Regions from separate parts of the Alteromonas sp. W364 genome, predicted to be linked through region 1. Evidence: predicted binding sites of a transcription regulator. Region 1 holds the regulator's gene; the other holds the start of a gene.
The links. The regulator NrdR, encoded in region 1, represses ribonucleotide reductase genes. The targets are predictions, from matches to a motif close to AAACACNANATNTNGTGTTT.

Region 1 (9,607 bases):
AAATCCGCCCGGTGCCGAATGGTACGGAAAGAATTACAGAGGCCGCAAAACATGGTTTTAAACGCGCAATCGTTCCGAAAGGAAATATGCCAAAACAAAAAATCCCCGGAATCGAAGTGGTTCCCGTGAGTCGCCTGTCAGAAGCGTTGGAAGCCTTATGAGTCAGTCTCCAGTCATTTTCTTCCCTGGGACTTTGTGTGATGAGCGAGTTTTCATGCCGTTATGGTCTGAATTAGCGTTAAACAACAAGGCTTTTGTGCCATTGCAATGGGCAGAAAACTTAGCTCAAATGCAATCTTTGAGCATGGATAGACTCGCCTATTTCGATGAACCAGTGCACTTAGTTGGTTATTCAATGGGGGGGTATATCGCGGCATTAACTGCGATCCAAGAAGCAAATATAGTAAAGGATAAGTCAAAGCGTAAGGTGGCTTCGTTGAGTATGGTCAGCAGTTCAGGAACAGCCTTAGGAAACAGTGAATTGGAACAACGTAAACTGCTACTTCAAAGTATCAAAAAGAAACAGTACAAGGGAATGACGCAAGCACGCATTAACTTTATGCTGCACCAAAATAACGCTGACGACACCGAGCTTTCTTCTACTATTAAAGCAATGTCCGACGACCTAGGGCCAGCTACTTTAGCTACTCAAACTGAAGCCACTAGCGAGCGCAAAAATGTATTAGATGCCTTAGCGAATTTGCAAATTCCAGTTCATTTCATACTCGGTGAGCACGACAAAATTGCTTCACCAAAGCAGTGTTTGTCTCATGCTTCACTTTCTCGTCAAATACAAACTACCGTGATTGAAGGCGCGGGGCATATGCTACCGCTTGAAAAAAGTAAACAATTAGCGCTAGCCTTAAGTAAGACATTTAAAGGCTAAACAAATCGAATAGCACTGACGCCAGAACTTGGTGATTGAACGTAAAAAAGGCCGCGATTGCGGCCTTTTTTCTGTGTTAGCTAATGCTTTTGTATTTTAGACGATGGGGTTCAACCACGTCTTGGCCATAAGTGGCCTTCAGCCATGCTTCGTATTCATTATAGTTACCCTCGTAGAAGTTAATTTTCCCTTCATCACGATAATCCATAATGTGAGTAGCCACTCTGTCTAGGAACCAACGGTCATGCGAAATTACCATGACACAACCTGGGAACTCTAAGATAGCGTTTTCTAGGGCTCGCAAGGTTTCAACATCGAGATCGTTGGTTGGCTCATCGAGTAAGAGTACATTACCGCCCGCTTTTAATAACTTCGCTAGATGAACTCGGTTTCGCTCACCACCAGACAGATCTTTTACAAATTTCTGCTGATCGGTTCCTTTAAAGTTGAAGCGACTGCAGTATGCGCGGCTATTGATTTCAAAGTTACCAATTTTAATGATGTCTTGGCTGTCAGATATTTCATTGAAAACTGTTTGATTGCCATCCATGTGATCACGAAACTGGTCAACACTAGCCAACTGCACACTGTCACCAATATCGATATTTCCTGAATCAGGTGTTTCCTGACCTGTTAGCATGCGGAATAAGGTAGATTTACCTGCACCATTCGGTCCAATAATACCTACAATCCCACCTTTCGGTATTTTAAAACTCAAATCGTCAATCAGGAGGCGATCGCCATATGATTTCTTTAAATTCGTCACTTCAATGACTTTGTCGCCAAGACGTTCGCCTGGTGGAATAAATAATTCATTGGTTTCGTTTCGTTTTTGATAGTCGCCTGTGTTTAACTCTTCGAAACGGCTCATTCTTGCCTTGCTTTTTGCTTGTCTACCTTTAGGGTTACTGCGGACCCATTCTAGTTCTTGTTTAATCGATTTCTGACGAGCATTCTCAGTACGTTCTTCTTGCTGTAATCGAGCGTCTTTTTGCTCCAACCAACTTGAATAGTTACCTTCCCAAGGAATACCTTGGCCACGGTCAAGCTCAAGTATCCAGCCAGCCACATTATCTAAGAAGTACCTATCATGGGTAATAGCGACTACGGTTCCTTCATAGTCATGTAGGAAACGTTCTAACCATGCAACAGATTCAGCGTCCAAGTGGTTTGTTGGCTCATCTAGCAGCAACATTTCGGGTTTTTCTAAGAGCAGGCGACACAAGGCAACTCGGCGCTTTTCACCACCTGAAAGTTTGCTCACATCTGCATCCCAAGGTGGCAAGCGAAGTGCGTCAGCCGCGCGCTCTAGTGCATTCTCTAAATTATGACCATCTTTGGTTTGAATGATCGCTTCCATTTCTCCCTGTTCTTTAGCAAGGGCATCAAAGTCTGCGTCAGGTTCAGCATAGGCGGCATAAATTTCATCAAGACGTTTCAAGGCATGAGCAACATCTGCAACGGCCTCTTCAATGTTGCCACGTACGTCTTTGCTCTCATCGAGCTGAGGCTCTTGTGGTAAGTAACCAATTTTTAGATCGGGTTGAGGGATGGCTTCACCTTCAATTTCGGTATCTAATCCAGCCATGATGCGAAGTAGGGTAGATTTACCTGAACCATTGAGACCTAAAACACCGATTTTTGCTCCTGGGAAGAAGCTAAGGGAGATGTTCTTTAAAATTTGACGATTTGGTGGGACGATTTTCCCCACTCTATGCATACTATATACATATTGAGCCATATTGATTCTCTCTATTGAAAAGTTGTGCTGCATTTATATTGGGGATTGTAAGGACATTACAAACTAAGTGCTAGCAAATATCTGTGATATCATCGCAAAAAATTCAAGCTTCATCAGTAATAAAATAAGAAAAAGGACAACTATGCCAAAGTCTTTCACTTTACAAGCACTTGTAGACCAAATTGGTGGCGAATTACAGGGCGATCCTAACACGACAATTCATAGCATGGGCACATTAGAAGGCGCTAGTTCAGGCCAACTATCTTTTCTATCAAACAGCAAATATAAAACCGTTTTGTCTGAGACTAAAGCCAGCGCTGTTATTCTGAAAGCTGATGATGCCGAGCATTGCCAAGTAGATAAAATTATTCACAGTGATCCTTATGTTGCTTTTGCCAAAGCGGCGCAATTGCTAGATTCAACGCCAGTTCAAGCTGCTGGCATTTCACCTCTAGCTAGCGTTCATGAAACCGCGACTATTGGGAGTAACGCAAGTATCGCAGCGGGCGTTGTCATCGATAAAAATGTTCGCATTGGCGACAATGCGCGAATCGGAGCGAACTCATACATTGGTGAAGAAGCACAGATTGGTGATGATTTGCACTTGCGAGCAAATGTGACCCTTTACCATAGAGTTGACATTGGCAACCGAGTATCCATTCATAGCGGCACAGTCATTGGATCAGATGGATTTGGCTATGCCAATGACAAAGGCACTTGGGTAAAGATCCCACAAACTGGAACGGTAGTGATCGGTGATGATTGTGAGATAGGTGCCAATACTTGTATTGACAGAGGCGCACTCGACAATACCATTATTGGTAGAGACGTGATTATTGATAATTTAGTCCAAATAGCGCACAACGTGACTATTGGAGATCACTCATGTATTTGCGGCGGCACCGGCATTGCTGGTAGCGCCAATATTGGTAAATATGTCGTGGTGGCAGGCACTTGCGTAATTAATGGGCACATCGATATCTGCGATAAAGTACAAATTACTGGCTTTAGTATGGTGACAAAGTCGATTACGGAGCCAGGTGTGTATTCTTCCGGTATGCCAGTACAAAGCAATCGAGATTGGCAACGCAACACGGTCAGATTGAGACAGATCGACAAACTCGTTGATCGAGTGAAAACCTTGGAAAATCTACAAAAGTAGAACAAGCTTAGGTGACAGGCGTTTCAATATTGGTTCGCAAAGGGAATGGACATGCTTGCTTGGATAAAATCACTGCTTACATTATTTTCTTCTTCTCGAAAAGAGATAGCAGAAAGTAGTCCCCCGACAGCTTGGCAGCCAGAATGGACTGAGTTTTTGCTTGCAAAAGTGGCCTTTTATCGCGTCCTTCATGCTGAGGATAGACTGTTGTTCAATCAGCGTGTGCTTCTTTTTCTTAGCACAACAGCGATTGAAGGGGGACAACTTGTGGTTAGCGATAATGATCGTCTGTTGGTAGCAGCGAGCGCAATCATTCCCGTTTGGGGATTTAAGCAGTGGCATTATTTTAACTTGAAAACAGTGTATCTGTTGCCTGCCGCATTTAATGAAAATATAGAATTTGGTCGGCCTGACTCTCTTATTACCGGTATGGTTGGGACTGGTCGAATGGCCAATAAACTCGTCCTCAGCCGTCCTGCTCTGTATCTTGGTTTTGAAAATACCCAAGACAAACAAAATGTGGGTATCCATGAGTTTGTTCATCTTATCGATATGATGGACGGTGAATGTGATGGCTATCCTGAGCGTTTAAAAGCGCATTCATTTTCGATCCCTTGGTTTGAATTAGTCGGTGAGAAAATTGAAGCTATTCACGCACGAAAGAGTAATATTCGTGATTATGGAGCGACCAATAGAGCTGAGTTTTTTGCCGTTGCCTCTGAATACTTTTTTGAGCGACCTAAAATGCTCAAGAAAAAACACCCTCACTTATTTGAAAAGCTAGAAAAATTCTATCAGCAGGATATTTTGCAAATTGAACAAGACTTGCAGCCAAAACGAAATGCGCCTTGCCCCTGCGGCAGCGCGAAGAAGTATAAGCGCTGTTGCCTACCCACAAGTTAGTCAAAGAAACTGAGTCGTAAAACCCACTACGACTGCGCTTTACGTTTAAGTATATTTAATTCCAATAAAGCGCTATACAAGTGCGTCAAAATGCTTAAAATATCGACCTTGAAAAAAGTACCCGCAGTTAAGGCTCAGCAGGAGAACCGCATGCTATCTAGTAACATGAACATAGGCGAATTCGACCCAGAATTAGCAGCCGCAATCGAAAAAGAAAATCAACGTCAAGAACATCACATTGAGTTAATTGCATCAGAAAACTATTGCAGCCCACGTGTTATGGAAGCTCAAGGTTCTCAACTAACGAACAAATATGCTGAAGGTTACCCTGGTAAGCGTTATTACGGTGGTTGTGAGTTTGTCGATATTGCTGAAGATTTGGCGATTGAAAGAGCGAAGCAATTGTTTGATTGTGATTACGCAAACGTTCAGCCTCATTCGGGTTCACAAGCGAACACTGCAGTATTCATGGCACTCATCGAAGCAAATGATACTGTTTTGGGTATGAGCCTTTCAGACGGTGGTCACTTGACCCATGGTTCTCATGTTAACTTTTCGGGTAAAACGTACAATGCGGTTCAGTACGGTTTGCACCCAGAAACAGGTATTATCGATTATGATCAGGTTGAAGCTTTGGCTATCGAACACAAGCCTAAACTTATCATTGGTGGTTTTTCAGCTTACTCTGGTATCGTCGATTGGGCTCGCTTCCGCGAGATAGCGGATAAAGTGGGTGCTTACCTATTGGTTGATATGGCTCACGTTGCTGGTTTAGTCGCAGCAGGTGTTTACCCAAGCCCACTTCCACACGCACATGTAGTTACAACAACGACGCATAAAACCTTAGCGGGTCCTCGCGGTGGTCTCATCTTGTCTGCTTGTGGTGATGAAGCCTTGTACAAAAAGTTCAACAGCTCTGTATTCCCAGGTAACCAAGGCGGGCCTTTGTGTCACGTGATCGCTGCTAAAGCGGTTGCCTTTAAAGAAGCGCTTGAGCCAGAGTTCAAGTCTTATCAACAACAAGTGCTTAAAAATGCAAAAGCAATGGTTGCGGTTATGCAAGAACGTGGATATAACATTGTGTCGAATGGCACTGACAACCATTTATTCTTGTTAGACCTTATTGATAAAGACATCACAGGTAAAGACGCAGATGCTGCTTTGGGCAATGCAAATATTACTGTGAATAAGAATTCAGTGCCAAATGATCCGCGTTCACCATTCGTTACCAGCGGTTTGCGAATCGGGACTCCTGCTATTACACGCAGAGGTTTTATGGAAGCCGAAGCTGGACAAGTCGCAAGCTGGATATGTGATGTTTTAGATAATATGGGTGATGATTCGGTCATTACTAAAGTGAAAGCAGAAGTCGTTGAATTATGTGAACGCTTCCCTGTTTATGCCTAAGTAAAAACACTCGGGTCTTTGTGCGGCACAGTATTGTTTTTATTGCTATAATGCGCACAAGCTAGCTAATTGAAAAACCGGACTAGTCCGGTTTTTCTGTTTTTAAGTCTTAGAGAAACACAAGCTGTTCTCTCTAAGCAGATATTTGGTTGCACCGCTAATTTATGCGGTTAGCAGGGAGTTTATCTACATGTTTTGTCCATTTTGTTCCGCACAGGAAACCAAAGTTATCGATTCGCGTTTAGTTGCAGACGGAGCTCAGGTGCGTAGACGTCGTCAGTGCCTTGAGTGTCATGAGCGCTATACGACCTTCGAAATTGCTGAGCTAGTAATGCCGCGAGTGGTCAAAAGAGATGGTTCAAGAGAGCCATTTAATGAGGATAAACTGCGCGCTGGCTTACAACGAGCCTTAGAAAAAAGGCCAGTAAGCACTGAACAAGTTGAGAACTGTATTGTGAGGATAAAATCCGCTTTACGAGCTACGGGCGAACGAGAAATTAATAGTGAGTTGGTTGGAAGCCTAATTATGGATGCTCTCAAAGAGCTTGATAAAGTCGCCTATGTAAGATTTGCGTCGGTTTATCGCTCCTTTGAAGACATACGTGAATTTGGTGAAGAAATCGCAAAATTAGGTGACTAATGCCCCAGTTTTCTGCAAGTGACGCAAAATGGATGGCGCTAGCAATTCAATTGGCGCGCAAAGGAAGGTTCTCAACAACACCTAATCCTATGGTGGGATGCGTGATAGTGAGTGCCGATGGCGTTCTGTTGGGCAAGGGCTATCATCAAAAAGCAGGTCAGGGACACGCTGAAGTCAATGCCCTTATTGATGCTGGCTTTACACCGCATCAAGGAGCTGCCAGTTCAGCGCAGCAGTCATCAGAGCCGCCTCCAACCGATGGTTCTACTGTCTACGTTACACTTGAACCTTGCAGCCACACTGGCCGCACACCACCTTGTGCAAATGCATTGATTGAAGCAAAAGTTGGGCGTGTTGTCATCGCCAGTATCGACACTAACCCCTTAGTGAAAAATCGAGGCGTCGCGATGTTACGCGAGGCTGGCATTATTGTTGAAACCGGTTTAATGGACACCTTAGCAACAGATATGAATGTCGCCTTCAATTATCGTATGCAACATCATCTACCTTGGGTTTGCGTAAAGCTTGCGTGTAGTTTGGACGGCAGAACTGCCCTAGAGAATGGTAAAAGCAAGTGGATCACTAGTTCAGAATCACGCTTAGATGTGCAGCAGGAAAGAGCCAGTGCTTGTGCTATTTTGAGTGGTGCGGATACAATCATTGCGGATGATCCTCAATTGAACGTGCGCGAAGCTGAATTACAAGAAACCACAAAAACGCGCTTTTCAAAAAGACAAAAGCAGCCTTTGCGAGTGATAATCGATGGTAAGAATCGTTTAAATAGTCGCTACAATCTGTTTAATGATGGCCAAGAGGTCTTAGTATTTAATACTGAACATAACCCACAACTTAAAGAAGCCAATTGTCAGCAAATACAGCTCAATAAGAAAGGCGATTTTGTAGATTTAAAAGAAGTTATGAATAACCTGGCTGCTTTGCAAATTAATCGTATTTGGACGGAAGCCGGGTCCAGCTTGTGCGGCGCGCTATTTGAACAGGGTTTAGTGAATGAATTTGTCTTGTATCAAGCACCCATGTTATTGGGAAATAAAGCGAAGGGTACAATTAATATTCACAGTCTAACCGAGCTCGATGATGCGATCGCTCTAGAGTCATTAGAAATAACTCAGCTTGGAAACGATCTAAAGCGGCGATTTAGAGTTAAAAGCTAGCAAGCAATAGAAGATAAGGATTAGAAATATGTTTACCGGCATTATAGAGGCCTTAGGCACGATTAAGTCTCTGGTTAATCATGGAGATGACATACGCTTGACCGTTGAGACGGGCAAGCTCGATATGAGCGATGTCGCATTAGGTGATAGTATTGCGACAAATGGGGTCTGCCTGACGGTCGTCGACTTTGGTGAACATTATTACAGTGTTGATGTGTCGGCTGAGACAATAAAATATACTGGATTTGCTAACTACTCGAATGGGAGTAAGGTGAATTTAGAAAAAGCCATGCGAGCAGATACGCGCTTTGGTGGGCATATTGTTAGTGGTCACGTTGACGGGGTGGGAGAAGTCATCGAAGTTAATGATCACCAGAGATACGTAGAAGTATGGGTGAAAGCGCCAGATGAGCTTGCAAAATATATCGCCCACAAAGGCTCCATTACGGTAGACGGTGTTAGCCTGACTGTAAATGAAGTCAAGGGAGCCGCATTTATGCTCTGGTTAATCCCACACACTCTGCAAGAAACAATTATAGGTGAGTACAAAAAGGGAACCAAAGTAAACCTAGAAGTAGACGTCGTGGCACGCTACTTAGAACGTTTAATGCTAGGCGATAAAGCGGCGGATGCTGAAAAGTCTGATATCAGCATGTCATTTTTAGCCGAACATGGTTACTTAAAGTAGCGCCATAAACACAAAAAATAACGTACCAAAACACACAACACAAACACGAAGAGAGCAAAGATGGCTTTAAACACAACCCAAGAGATAATTGAAGATATCAAACAAGGTAAAATGGTTATCTTGATGGATGACGAAGATCGCGAAAACGAGGGCGATCTCATCATGGCTGGTGAACATGTTACTCCTGAAGCAATTAACTTCATGGTCACGCACGCCAGAGGCCTAGTTTGTTTACCCATGACAGCTGAGCGCTGCAAATTGCTCAAGTTGCCCTTGATGGTAGACAATAACAATGCTCAATTCTCAACTAACTTTACAGTGTCAATCGAAGCTGCAGAGGGTGTTACAACCGGAATATCTGCCGCAGATAGAGCGCGCACTGTGCTGGCTGCAGTGAGTAAAACAGCTGAAGCAAAAGATATTGTGCAACCCGGTCACATCTTTCCTTTGATTGCTAAAGAAGGTGGCGTCTTAAATCGTGCTGGTCATACTGAAGCCGGTGTCGACTTGGCCAGGTTAGCGGGCTGCGAACCCGCATCTGTCATTGTCGAAATTTTGAATGAAGATGGCACGATGGCGCGCAGACCAGAGTTAGAGGTGTTTGCTAAAAAGCATGATTTGAAAATTGGTACGATTGCCGATTTGATTGAATATCGAAACTTAAACGAAACGACCATAGAAAAGGTGGCCACTTGCCAGCTTCCAACTGCCTATGGCGATTTTGAGCTGATTACCTTTAAAGATGTTATCGATGAGCAAATTCATTTTGCCTTGAAAAAAGGTGACATCAAAGAAGATGAACCAACACTGGTAAGAGTGCATTTACACAACACACTCAGCGATCTTTTAAGTTCTACCAGAGCGGTTAATCGCTCTATGCCCCTATCAGCCTCAATGCAGCGAATTAATGATGAAGGCGGGGTTTTGGTATTGCTAGGTAAGAAAGAAGATATTGTATCGCAAGTTAAACAGTTTCAAGCCGAAGACAATGATGAGGTAGCGCAAGGC
Region 2 (9,607 bases), on a different contig from region 1:
CACAGTGTAATTACATGGAATAGATAAAAGCTCTCGCAAATCGGCTTCTGCTTTTTCTGCTACCTCTATAAAGGGTTTGCCTCGGTGGCTTACCTCCATTACTGAGGTGCCTAATCCTCTCCAATTTAGCATTTCATCTTGCGCTTGCTGCATAACTTCTTTTGGCAGCATCGCTGGTCCGGCACTAAAATTAAATATATTTTGCATCTACTTTCACTTTCCACAAAAAAAATAAGCGGCACCATGCCGCTTATCTAATTCAAATTATTCGGCTATCGAACAATTCACTATTCAGCGTCAGGCGCGTCATCCGGTGTTGCAGTGCCTTCAGCATTGGTTGCATCTTCAGCAGCATCTGCAGTTTCGACTACAATGGGATTACCATCTTCATCTAGCTCTACACCTTCATCTTCGATTTCGTCGATACGTTGCAAGCCAACCACTGTTTCATCCTCAGCAGTTCTAATCAGACGTACACCTTGCGTATTCCGGCCTACTGTAGACACTTCAGACGCTCGCGTTCTTACTAGAGTGCCTTGGTCGCTGATCAACATGATTTCTTTGCTTTCGTCTACTTGAATAGCGCCAACAACTAAACCATTGCGTTCAGAGACTTTAATAGAAACAACCCCTTTAGTCGCTCGGCTCTTAGCAGGATATTCACCGATGGGTGTGCGTTTACCAAAACCATTTTCAGTGGCGGTTAGGATGTCACCCTCCCCTTGAGGAACGATGAGTGAAACGACTTTCTCATTATCCATCAAACGAATACCGCGAACACCTGTTGCAGTTCGGCCCATAGGGCGAACTTGGTCTTCTGAGAACCTGACTACTTTACCCGCATCAGAGAACAGCATGATTTCACTGCTGCCATCAGTTAAGTCGACGCCAATTAGCTCATTTCCGTCATTCAGGTTCACCGCAATGATACCGTTAGCACGCGGACGTGAATATTGAGTTAACTCGGTTTTCTTCACTGTACCATTGGTTGTTGCCATGAAAACGTATTTGCCCGCTTCAAATTCTTGGATAGGCAATATAGCTGTAATACGTTCGCCCTCTTCAAGAGGTAGAATATTAACGATAGGTCTTCCTCTTGCGTTACGACTTGCAAGCGGCAATTGATAAACTTTCAGCCAATACAAACGTCCACGCGTTGAGAAGCACAAGATATGGTCATGTGTGTTTGCGACTAATAATTTCTCAATGAAATCTTCATCTTTCATCTTCGTAGCCGACTTACCTTTACCACCACGGCGTTGCGCCTCATAATCAGACAGCTTCTGATATTTGACATAACCTTCGCGTGACAATGTAACAACAACATCTTCTCTTTCTATTAAGTCTTCAATATCGATGTCATGACTCGCTGCGGTAATTTCGGTACGACGTTCGTCACCAAACTCTTCTCTTACAGCCTCAAGCTCTTCACGAATAACTTCCATCAAACGCTCTGAACTAGCAAGGATATGCAATAGTTCTGCAATGATATCAAGCAAGGCTTTGTATTCTTCAAGAATTTTATCATGCTCAAGACCTGTCAATTTATTCAGTCTTAAGTCAAGAATGGCCTGAGCCTGCTCTTCCGTTAGGAAATATTGACCATCTCGAATACCAAACTCTGGCGCTAACCAATCTGGGCGAGCTGCATCGTTGCCCGCTCTCGCTAGCATCTCAGCCACATCACCTAAGCCCCACCCCTGAGCGATAAGTGATTTTTTCGCGTCAGACGGGCTCTGCGACTTCTTGATTAACTCAATAATGGGGTCGATATTTGCCAGTGCAATTGCTAAACCTTCAAGGATGTGTGCCCGGTCACGCGCCTTCTTCAATTCGAAAACGGTACGACGGGTCACGACTTCACGGCGGTGTAGTATGAACTTTTGTAAAATATCTTTCAGATTAAATACACGTGGCTGCGTATTATCAAGGGCAACCATGTTGATACCAAACACCGTTTGCAACTGCGTGTTGGCATATAAGTGGTTCAATAGGACTTCCGCAGATTCATTACGTTTGACTTCAATAACGATGCGCATGCCGTCTTTATCTGATTCATCCCGTAAGGCTGAGATACCTTCGACACGTTTTTCTTTCACTAGCTCTGCGATTTTTTCAATCAATCGAGCCTTGTTTACCTGATACGGAATCTCATGAACAATAATGGTCTCTTTACCATTGTCTTCTTGTTCAATTTCCGCTCGTGCACGAAGATAAATTTTTCCTCGTCCTGTCTTGTAGGCGTCGATGATGCCTTTACGACCACTGATAATTGCAGCCGTTGGGAAATCTGGACCAGGGATAATATCGAGCAGTTCTTCAAAAGTGAGTTCTGGATTATTGATGAGCTCGATACAGCCATTAATCACTTCGGTTAAATTGTGCGGTGGAATGTTGGTTGCCATACCAACAGCAATACCTGAGGAACCGTTTACTAATAGATTAGGTACTTTCGTTGGCAAAACTTCGGGAATATGTTCTTGGCCGTCATAGTTTGGAACGAAATTGACGGTTTCTTTTTCAAGGTCAGCCAACAATTCGTGTGCGATTTTAGCCATTCTAATTTCGGTGTAACGCATTGCCGCGGCTGAGTCACCATCAACAGAACCAAAGTTTCCTTGACCGTCGACAAGCATGTAACGCAATGAAAAAGGTTGGGCCATACGGACGATAGTGTCGTACACCGCGGAGTCACCATGAGGGTGATATTTACCTATAACATCACCTACGACACGCGCAGACTTCTTATAGGGTTTGTTATAATCGTTCTTTAATTCGTTCATCGCGAATAGAACGCGGCGATGCACAGGTTTTAAACCGTCTCTTACATCTGGTAATGCTCGGCCAACGATAACGCTCATCGCGTAATCGAGGTAAGAGTTTTTTAATTCATCTTCGATATTAATCGGTAGGATTTCTTTAGCGTTATCAGTCATGAACTGCACTGTCCTTTGTTATTTGTAGAGGAATCACTAACTGATGCTATTCATTCTCTAAATGAACGTTAATCTGTTGCGACGCACTCACTTGTTATTTTTATAACCCACTTTATTCAGCCTCAAGATATTATCATTAAGACTGTTGAATATGTAGATTTATGTCATAATAATTACATAAAATTTGATGAATTATGCAATCCCGCGTGAAGACGCCCTTAAATCGCATAAATAGAAGAGGAAGGCATGCCGTCAGTTAATGTCGATAACAACGAAATTGAAAAATTTTCAGCACTAGCGTCAAAATGGTGGGATTTAAACGGCGAGTTTAAGCCACTTCACGATATAAATCCCATTCGACTTTCCTTTATAGAGGAAAAGTCTGGTGGCTTGTTCGGAAAAAAAGCAATAGACGTAGGGTGCGGTGGCGGAATCCTATCTGAAGCTATGGTGAAACTGGGTGCGGAAGTCACGGGAATAGACTTAGCAAAAGACTCGCTTGAAGTCGCTAAACTGCATGGTTTGGAATCCGGTTTGCAGGTGCACTATGAATATTGTTCAGCTGAACAAAAGGCCGAACAGGACCCCGGTCATTTTGATGTCGTTTGCTGCTTAGAAATGCTCGAACATGTCCCTGACCCTACTTCAGTTGTGAACGCTTGTGCCAATCTGGTCAAGCCTGGCGGAGATGTTTTCTTTTCTACCTTAAATCGCAATATAAAAAGTTGGTTAATGGCCATTATTGGCGCTGAGTACGTGCTGAACTTGGTTCCCAAAGGGACGCATGACCATGCTAAATTCATTCGACCTGCAGAACTAACTAGTTGGATAGAAAATAGTGCTTTGGTATCTAAAGACATAACAGGCTTACACCTTGATCCATTGAAACAACAATATTACCTCAGCAAGAAGAATGTAGATGTAAATTACATCATTCATTGTCAAAAACCGCTGTAAACACCAGATGTAGTGAGTTATAGAAAAATCAACACTATATAAGGTGTTTTCATTAAAACAATTAGGAATAAATAACTGCTTTTTAGATTAAATTAATTTAGCTCAAAATTAATTTTTAAATTTTTCTTGCAACACACATAAGCCTTGTTTTGTTTTGTTCCCAACGTTAGTAGATACCAACCTAAAATTAACTAGTGTCAGTAAACGTAAAAATCACTATATATTGGGTTGCATAAGCATCAAAACCTCACTATCTTGTGTTTACTTAATTACGACCTGTGATCTAATAAGTCTCAAATGTCATACATAATTTGGCAAGTTAGGCACTCATTCTTAATATGCACAAAGACGCCCAATAAGAGCGTTCAGCAAATCCTGACAGTACCTTAAGGTCAGAAGAATTCGGCGAATTAAGCATTAAGGGAACTAAAACACGCTAAGCGCAAGCGGCGACGACCACATAGAGCGATAAAAAATGAATAACACTCTGCTAGTAACAAAAAGAGATGGCACTCAAGAACCTCTCGAATTAGACAAAATCCACAAAGTAGTAACATGGGCAGCAAAAGGCTTAAGTGATGTTTCAGTATCTCAAGTAGAAATAAAGGCACAAATTCAGTTTTATAACGGTATTAAGTCAGCTGAAATTCACGAGACAATGATCAAATCAGCGGCCGACCTCATTTCAACTGATGCTCCTGATTATCAGTACCTTGCTGCTCGACTGGCCATTTTCCATCTTCGTAAAAAAGCTTACGGCCAATTTGAGCCGCCAGCGCTGTATGACCATGTCACTAAATTGGTTGCAGCGAAGAAATATGACGATCATCTGCTGGTCGACTACACGAAAGAAGAATTTGAACAAATGGACGATTTCATCGATCATTGGCGAGACATGAACTTCAGCTACGCCGCAGTGAAGCAGCTTGAAGGAAAGTATTTAGTTCAAAACCGCGTTAGCGGCGAAATTTATGAAAGTGCACAGTTTTTATATGTACTTGTAGCTGCGTGTTTATTTGCGAAATACCCGAAAGAAAGCCGTTTGGATTATATCAAGCGCTTCTACGATGCGGCATCTACCTTTAAATTGTCACTACCTACGCCAATTATGGCTGGTGTAAGAACCCCTACTCGTCAGTTCAGCTCTTGTGTACTCATCGAAGCAGGCGATAGCTTGGATTCAATCAATGCGACTGCATCAGCTATCGTAAAATACGTGAGTCAACGAGCCGGTATCGGTGTAAACGCTGGTCGAATTAGAGCCTTAGGGAGCCCAATTCGTGGCGGTGAAGCATTCCACACTGGTTGTATTCCGTTCTACAAATACTTCCAAACAGCTGTCAAAAGTTGTTCACAAGGTGGTGTTCGTGGTGGTGCTGCAACTTTGTTCTATCCACTGTGGCATATGGAAGTCGAATCACTATTGGTGTTGAAGAATAACCGTGGCGTAGAAGAGAACCGCGTTAGACACCTCGATTATGGTGTTCAATTTAACAAGTTAATGTATACCCGCATGATCAAGGATGACTACATCACTTTGTTCAGCCCTTCAGATACGCCTGGTTTATATGATGCTTTCTTTGCGGACCAGGATGAATTTGAACGTTTGTATGCTATTTATGAAGCTGATGACAGCATTCGCAAAAAGCATATCAAAGCGATCGAACTATTCAGTTTGTTTATGCAGGAGCGTGCAAGTACAGGTCGTATATATTTGCAAAACGTTGACCACTGTAATACTCACAGCCCATTTGATCCAAAAGTTGCGCCTGTTCGCCAGAGTAACTTATGTTTAGAGATTGCCCTTCCAACCAAACCTTTATCGCACGTAAACGATGAAGAAGGTGAAATTGCGCTTTGTACTCTTTCTGCCTTTAACCTCGGTGAAATTAAGAGCTTAGATGAGTTTGAAGAGCTATCGGATCTGGCAGTAAGAGCGCTAGACAGTCTATTAGATTACCAAGATTACCCTGTTCCAGCTGCTTACAATGCAACAATGGGTCGAAGAACTTTAGGTGTGGGTGTTATTAATTTTGCCTATTATCTCGCTAAGAATGGTGTGAAATATAGCGACCACAGTGCCAACGGCCTTGTGCACAGAACATTTGAGGCAATGCAGTATTATTTGCTAAAAGCGTCTATGCAATTAGCGAAAGAAAAAGGTGCTTGCCCTAAATTTAATGAGACAACCTACTCACAAGGTTTAATGCCAGTAGACACCTACAAAAAAGATGTGGATGGTATCTGCAATGAACCATTGCATTACGATTGGGATACTCTGCGTGCAGATATCGTAAAACATGGTTTACGAAATAGTACTCTTTCAGCCCTAATGCCGTCTGAAACCTCTTCTCAGATTTCAAATGCAACAAACGGTATTGAACCACCACGCGGTCATATTAGTATAAAAGCTAGTAAAGACGGCGTCTTGAAGCAGGTTGTTCCTGATTATCAAAATCTAAAGAATGACTACGAGTTGTTATGGGATATCAAATCTAACGATGGATATTTGCAGTTAGTAGCCATCATGCAGAAATTTATCGACCAAACGATATCGGCTAATACGAGTTATGACCCAAGTAAGTACGAAGGAAACAAGGTACCGATGAAAGTCTTGTTGAAAGACCTATTAACAACCTACAAGCTTGGTGTGAAAACCTTGTATTACCATAACACCCGAGATGGTGCTACCGACAGTACTGATAAGGCCTACGTTGCCGAGGCGGTAGATAAGCCAGTGCAAGAAGTCGTAATTGAAGAAGATGACGATTGTGCCGGCGGCGCATGTAAAATTTAACCTGATTGATTAATCCTATAAGTGACTAAATAAAAATGAAATACACGACTTTTAATCAAGAAAGTAATAACACAATGATAGAGCCAATGTTTTTCGGTAATCCGGTAAACGTGGCTCGCTATGACCAGCAAAAGCACCCTATTTTTGAGAAGCTAATCGAAAAACAAATTTCTTTCTTTTGGCGACCAGAAGAGGTTGATGTAAGTAAAGATAGAATGGACTTTCAAAAGCTGACTGATGCTGAGAAACATATCTTCACTTCGAACTTAAAGTACCAAACTTTGTTGGACTCAGTTCAAGGCCGAAGCCCTAACATTGCGTTTTTACCTATCATCTCTATTCCTGAATTAGAAACTTGGGTCGAAACATGGTCATTCTTTGAGACTATTCACTCTCGTTCTTACACGCACATATTGCGGAATCTTTTTACTGACCCGAGTGAAATCTTTGATGATATCGTGGTAAACGAAGAAATAGCGAAGAGAGCAACTGATATTTCTAAGTACTACGACGATCTAATCTTTGCTACACAGCTTTGGCAAACCAAAGGTGAAGGTGAACACGAAGTGGATGGTGAAACAATTGGTATCACCATGCGCGAGCTGAAAAAGAAACTATATCTATGCATGAACTCTGTGAATGCGCTTGAAGCTATCCGCTTTTATGTTTCTTTCGCGTGTACCTTTGCATTTGCCGAGCGAGAGTTGATGGAAGGCAATTCAAAAATCATACGCTTAATAGCCAGAGATGAGAATATCCACCTAACGTCTACTCAACACGTTCTAAATTTGTGGGCGAAAGGCAAAGATGATCCAGAAATGGCTGAAATCGCTGAAGAATGCCACGAAGAAGCCAAAGAGATTTTCTTAAAAGCCGTTCAACAAGAAAAAGAATGGGCTCACTATTTGTTTAAGAATGGCTCAATGTTAGGCCTAAATGAAGAGATTCTTAGCCAGTATGTAGAATATATTGCTAACCATAGGATGGCAGCAATAGGTATGGGGCAACCTTTCGATGTGAAAAGTAACCCGCTACCATGGATGAATAACTATTTGAATTCAGATAACGTCCAAGTTGCACCTCAGGAAACTGAGATAAGCTCTTACTTGGTAGGCCAAATAGACAGTGAAGTTGCATCAGACGACTTCGAGGCGTTTGAACTGTAAGGTGTCTGAAGAATCAGGGACGTACAAAGTCCGAGTAGAACACTCGGACTCACAATATATTATTGAAGACGACACTAGCTTGTTGGTTCATTTAGAGAAGCAGAAAGTAGAGGTGCATTATCATTGCAGAGAAGGTTACTGTGGTGCTTGTCGAACAAAGTTAATTTCAGGCGATGTTGAATATCAAACAGATCCCCTCGCCTTTATTGATGACGATGAGATCCTAGCCTGTTGTTGTAAACCTACATCTGATATCGAAATAAAGCTCTACTAAGGTTAGGTCAATTTACATAGCCAGCTTCTTATTTATGCGCAGATAACAAAAAGCCCGAGAGGAGATAAGTCCACTCGGGCTTTTTTATTTAGACAATTTATTTGCTGCTATTTTTAAATAAGGAAATAACATTCTCTGAAGCTTGATAACCAGGAATTATTTGGATGTCAGCACCAACTAGGTACATGAGGGGGGTTCCCTCTAATCCAACTTTACGTCCTGCTAACTGACCTTTTCTGATGCTATCTACACAGCTGTCAGGATAAGACTCTTTCACATATGCACCATTATCAGTACCTGCTTTAATTTCTGTCATCGCCTTTGTTTTATCCTCAGCACACATGACTTGTTTCATTCTTTCAAAGGCTGGCTCACCATCCATTAATGCACTGCGTGGATAAGGTATATATTTAACTTCAATACCCGCTTGTTGATAATTTTCAATTTCTAGGTGCAGCTTTTTACAATAACCGCAGGTCGTATCAGAAAACACATATAGCTGTCCGACTTTTGTTCCACTGACGGGATAAGTCACAAAGTCGCTTTCATCCAACTTCGCAATTTCTTGTTCAGCAAGCACGACTTGACCTTTTTGTTTTTCCAATCGGGTTAGGTTCGTCATTGTAGATAAGCTGAAAACATCACCGACAATTGCAGTTTTTCCATCGCTAGTTACAACAAGGGATTGTCCATCAATGGATGCCTCGTAAAGGCCAGGTAAATTGAGTTCACTAAGCTCTCTGTGTACAACAATATTAGCACCACCAAATCTGACATTTGCCGCCGCTAAATTCGCTTTAACTTCGTCTAAACTAAGACTTTTATCGACTATCCCTGAATTGACACCTGGTGATTGGCTGACTTCTGCAGTCGCAGCGGTATCCGCTGTTGCATCGTTTGTCGCATCACCACATGACATAAGCGTCATTGAAAAAAGAGCCAATAGCGTTTTCTTAAACATGTTTATTTCCTGTTTTGAAACAAAAAGAGTAGCCCTGAGCTACTCTTAAATGAAAAATGTTAGCATAGTTTTACAGCTCTAAACCTATACGTTTTGCTACTTCGATATATGATTCGACAACTGAACCCAAACCCTGACGGAATCGATCCTTATCTAATTTTTTACGCGTTTCCTTATCCCACAAACGACAACCATCTGGTGTGAACTCATCACCTAAAACGATGTTGCCATCGGCGTCGAGCCCAAACTCTAGTTTGTAATCGACCAGCAGCATACCGCCTTCTTCAAATAATGGTTTGAGCACATTATTGACAGCAAAAGTCAGTCGTTTCATTTCCTCAATTTGGTCCTGAGTCGCCCAGCCAAAAGCGGTAATATGATAATCGTTCACCATCGGGTCGTGTAATGCATCATTCTTCAAGAAGAATTCAAACGTTGGAGGACTAAGGACCAAACCCTCTTCTACGCCCAAACGCTTGACCATTGAACCGGCAGCGATATTTCTGACGACACACT

Region 2: the regulator NrdR is predicted to act here: its motif matches at 4,105-4,124, upstream of nrdA (class 1a ribonucleoside-diphosphate reductase subunit alpha).

The regions. Positions count from the first base shown of each region.
Region 1 is NZ_JAVRID010000006.1:25,197-34,803, reverse strand. Features, by position in the region: gene radA (DNA repair protein RadA) at 1-161, shown strand, start outside; gene RM556_RS10815 (alpha/beta hydrolase) at 158-886, shown strand; gene ettA (energy-dependent translational throttle protein EttA) at 963-2,627, opposite strand; gene lpxD (UDP-3-O-(3-hydroxymyristoyl)glucosamine N-acyltransferase) at 2,770-3,789, shown strand; gene RM556_RS10800 (zinc-dependent peptidase) at 3,841-4,692, shown strand; gene glyA (serine hydroxymethyltransferase) at 4,843-6,099, shown strand; gene nrdR (transcriptional regulator NrdR) at 6,290-6,739, shown strand; gene ribD (bifunctional diaminohydroxyphosphoribosylaminopyrimidine deaminase/5-amino-6-(5-phosphoribosylamino)uracil reductase RibD) at 6,739-7,911, shown strand; gene RM556_RS10780 (riboflavin synthase) at 7,940-8,599, shown strand; gene ribBA (bifunctional 3,4-dihydroxy-2-butanone-4-phosphate synthase/GTP cyclohydrolase II) at 8,660-9,607, shown strand, end outside.
Region 2 is NZ_JAVRID010000001.1:382,829-392,435, reverse strand. Features, by position in the region: gene serC (3-phosphoserine/phosphohydroxythreonine transaminase) at 1-207, opposite strand, end outside; gene gyrA (DNA topoisomerase (ATP-hydrolyzing) subunit A) at 288-2,936, opposite strand; gene ubiG (bifunctional 2-polyprenyl-6-hydroxyphenol methylase/3-demethylubiquinol 3-O-methyltransferase UbiG) at 3,183-3,893, shown strand; gene nrdA (class 1a ribonucleoside-diphosphate reductase subunit alpha) at 4,369-6,690, shown strand; gene nrdB (class Ia ribonucleoside-diphosphate reductase subunit beta) at 6,726-7,856, shown strand; gene yfaE (class I ribonucleotide reductase maintenance protein YfaE) at 7,858-8,130, shown strand; gene RM556_RS01655 (DsbC family protein) at 8,228-9,091, opposite strand; gene purC (phosphoribosylaminoimidazolesuccinocarboxamide synthase) at 9,162-9,607, opposite strand, start outside.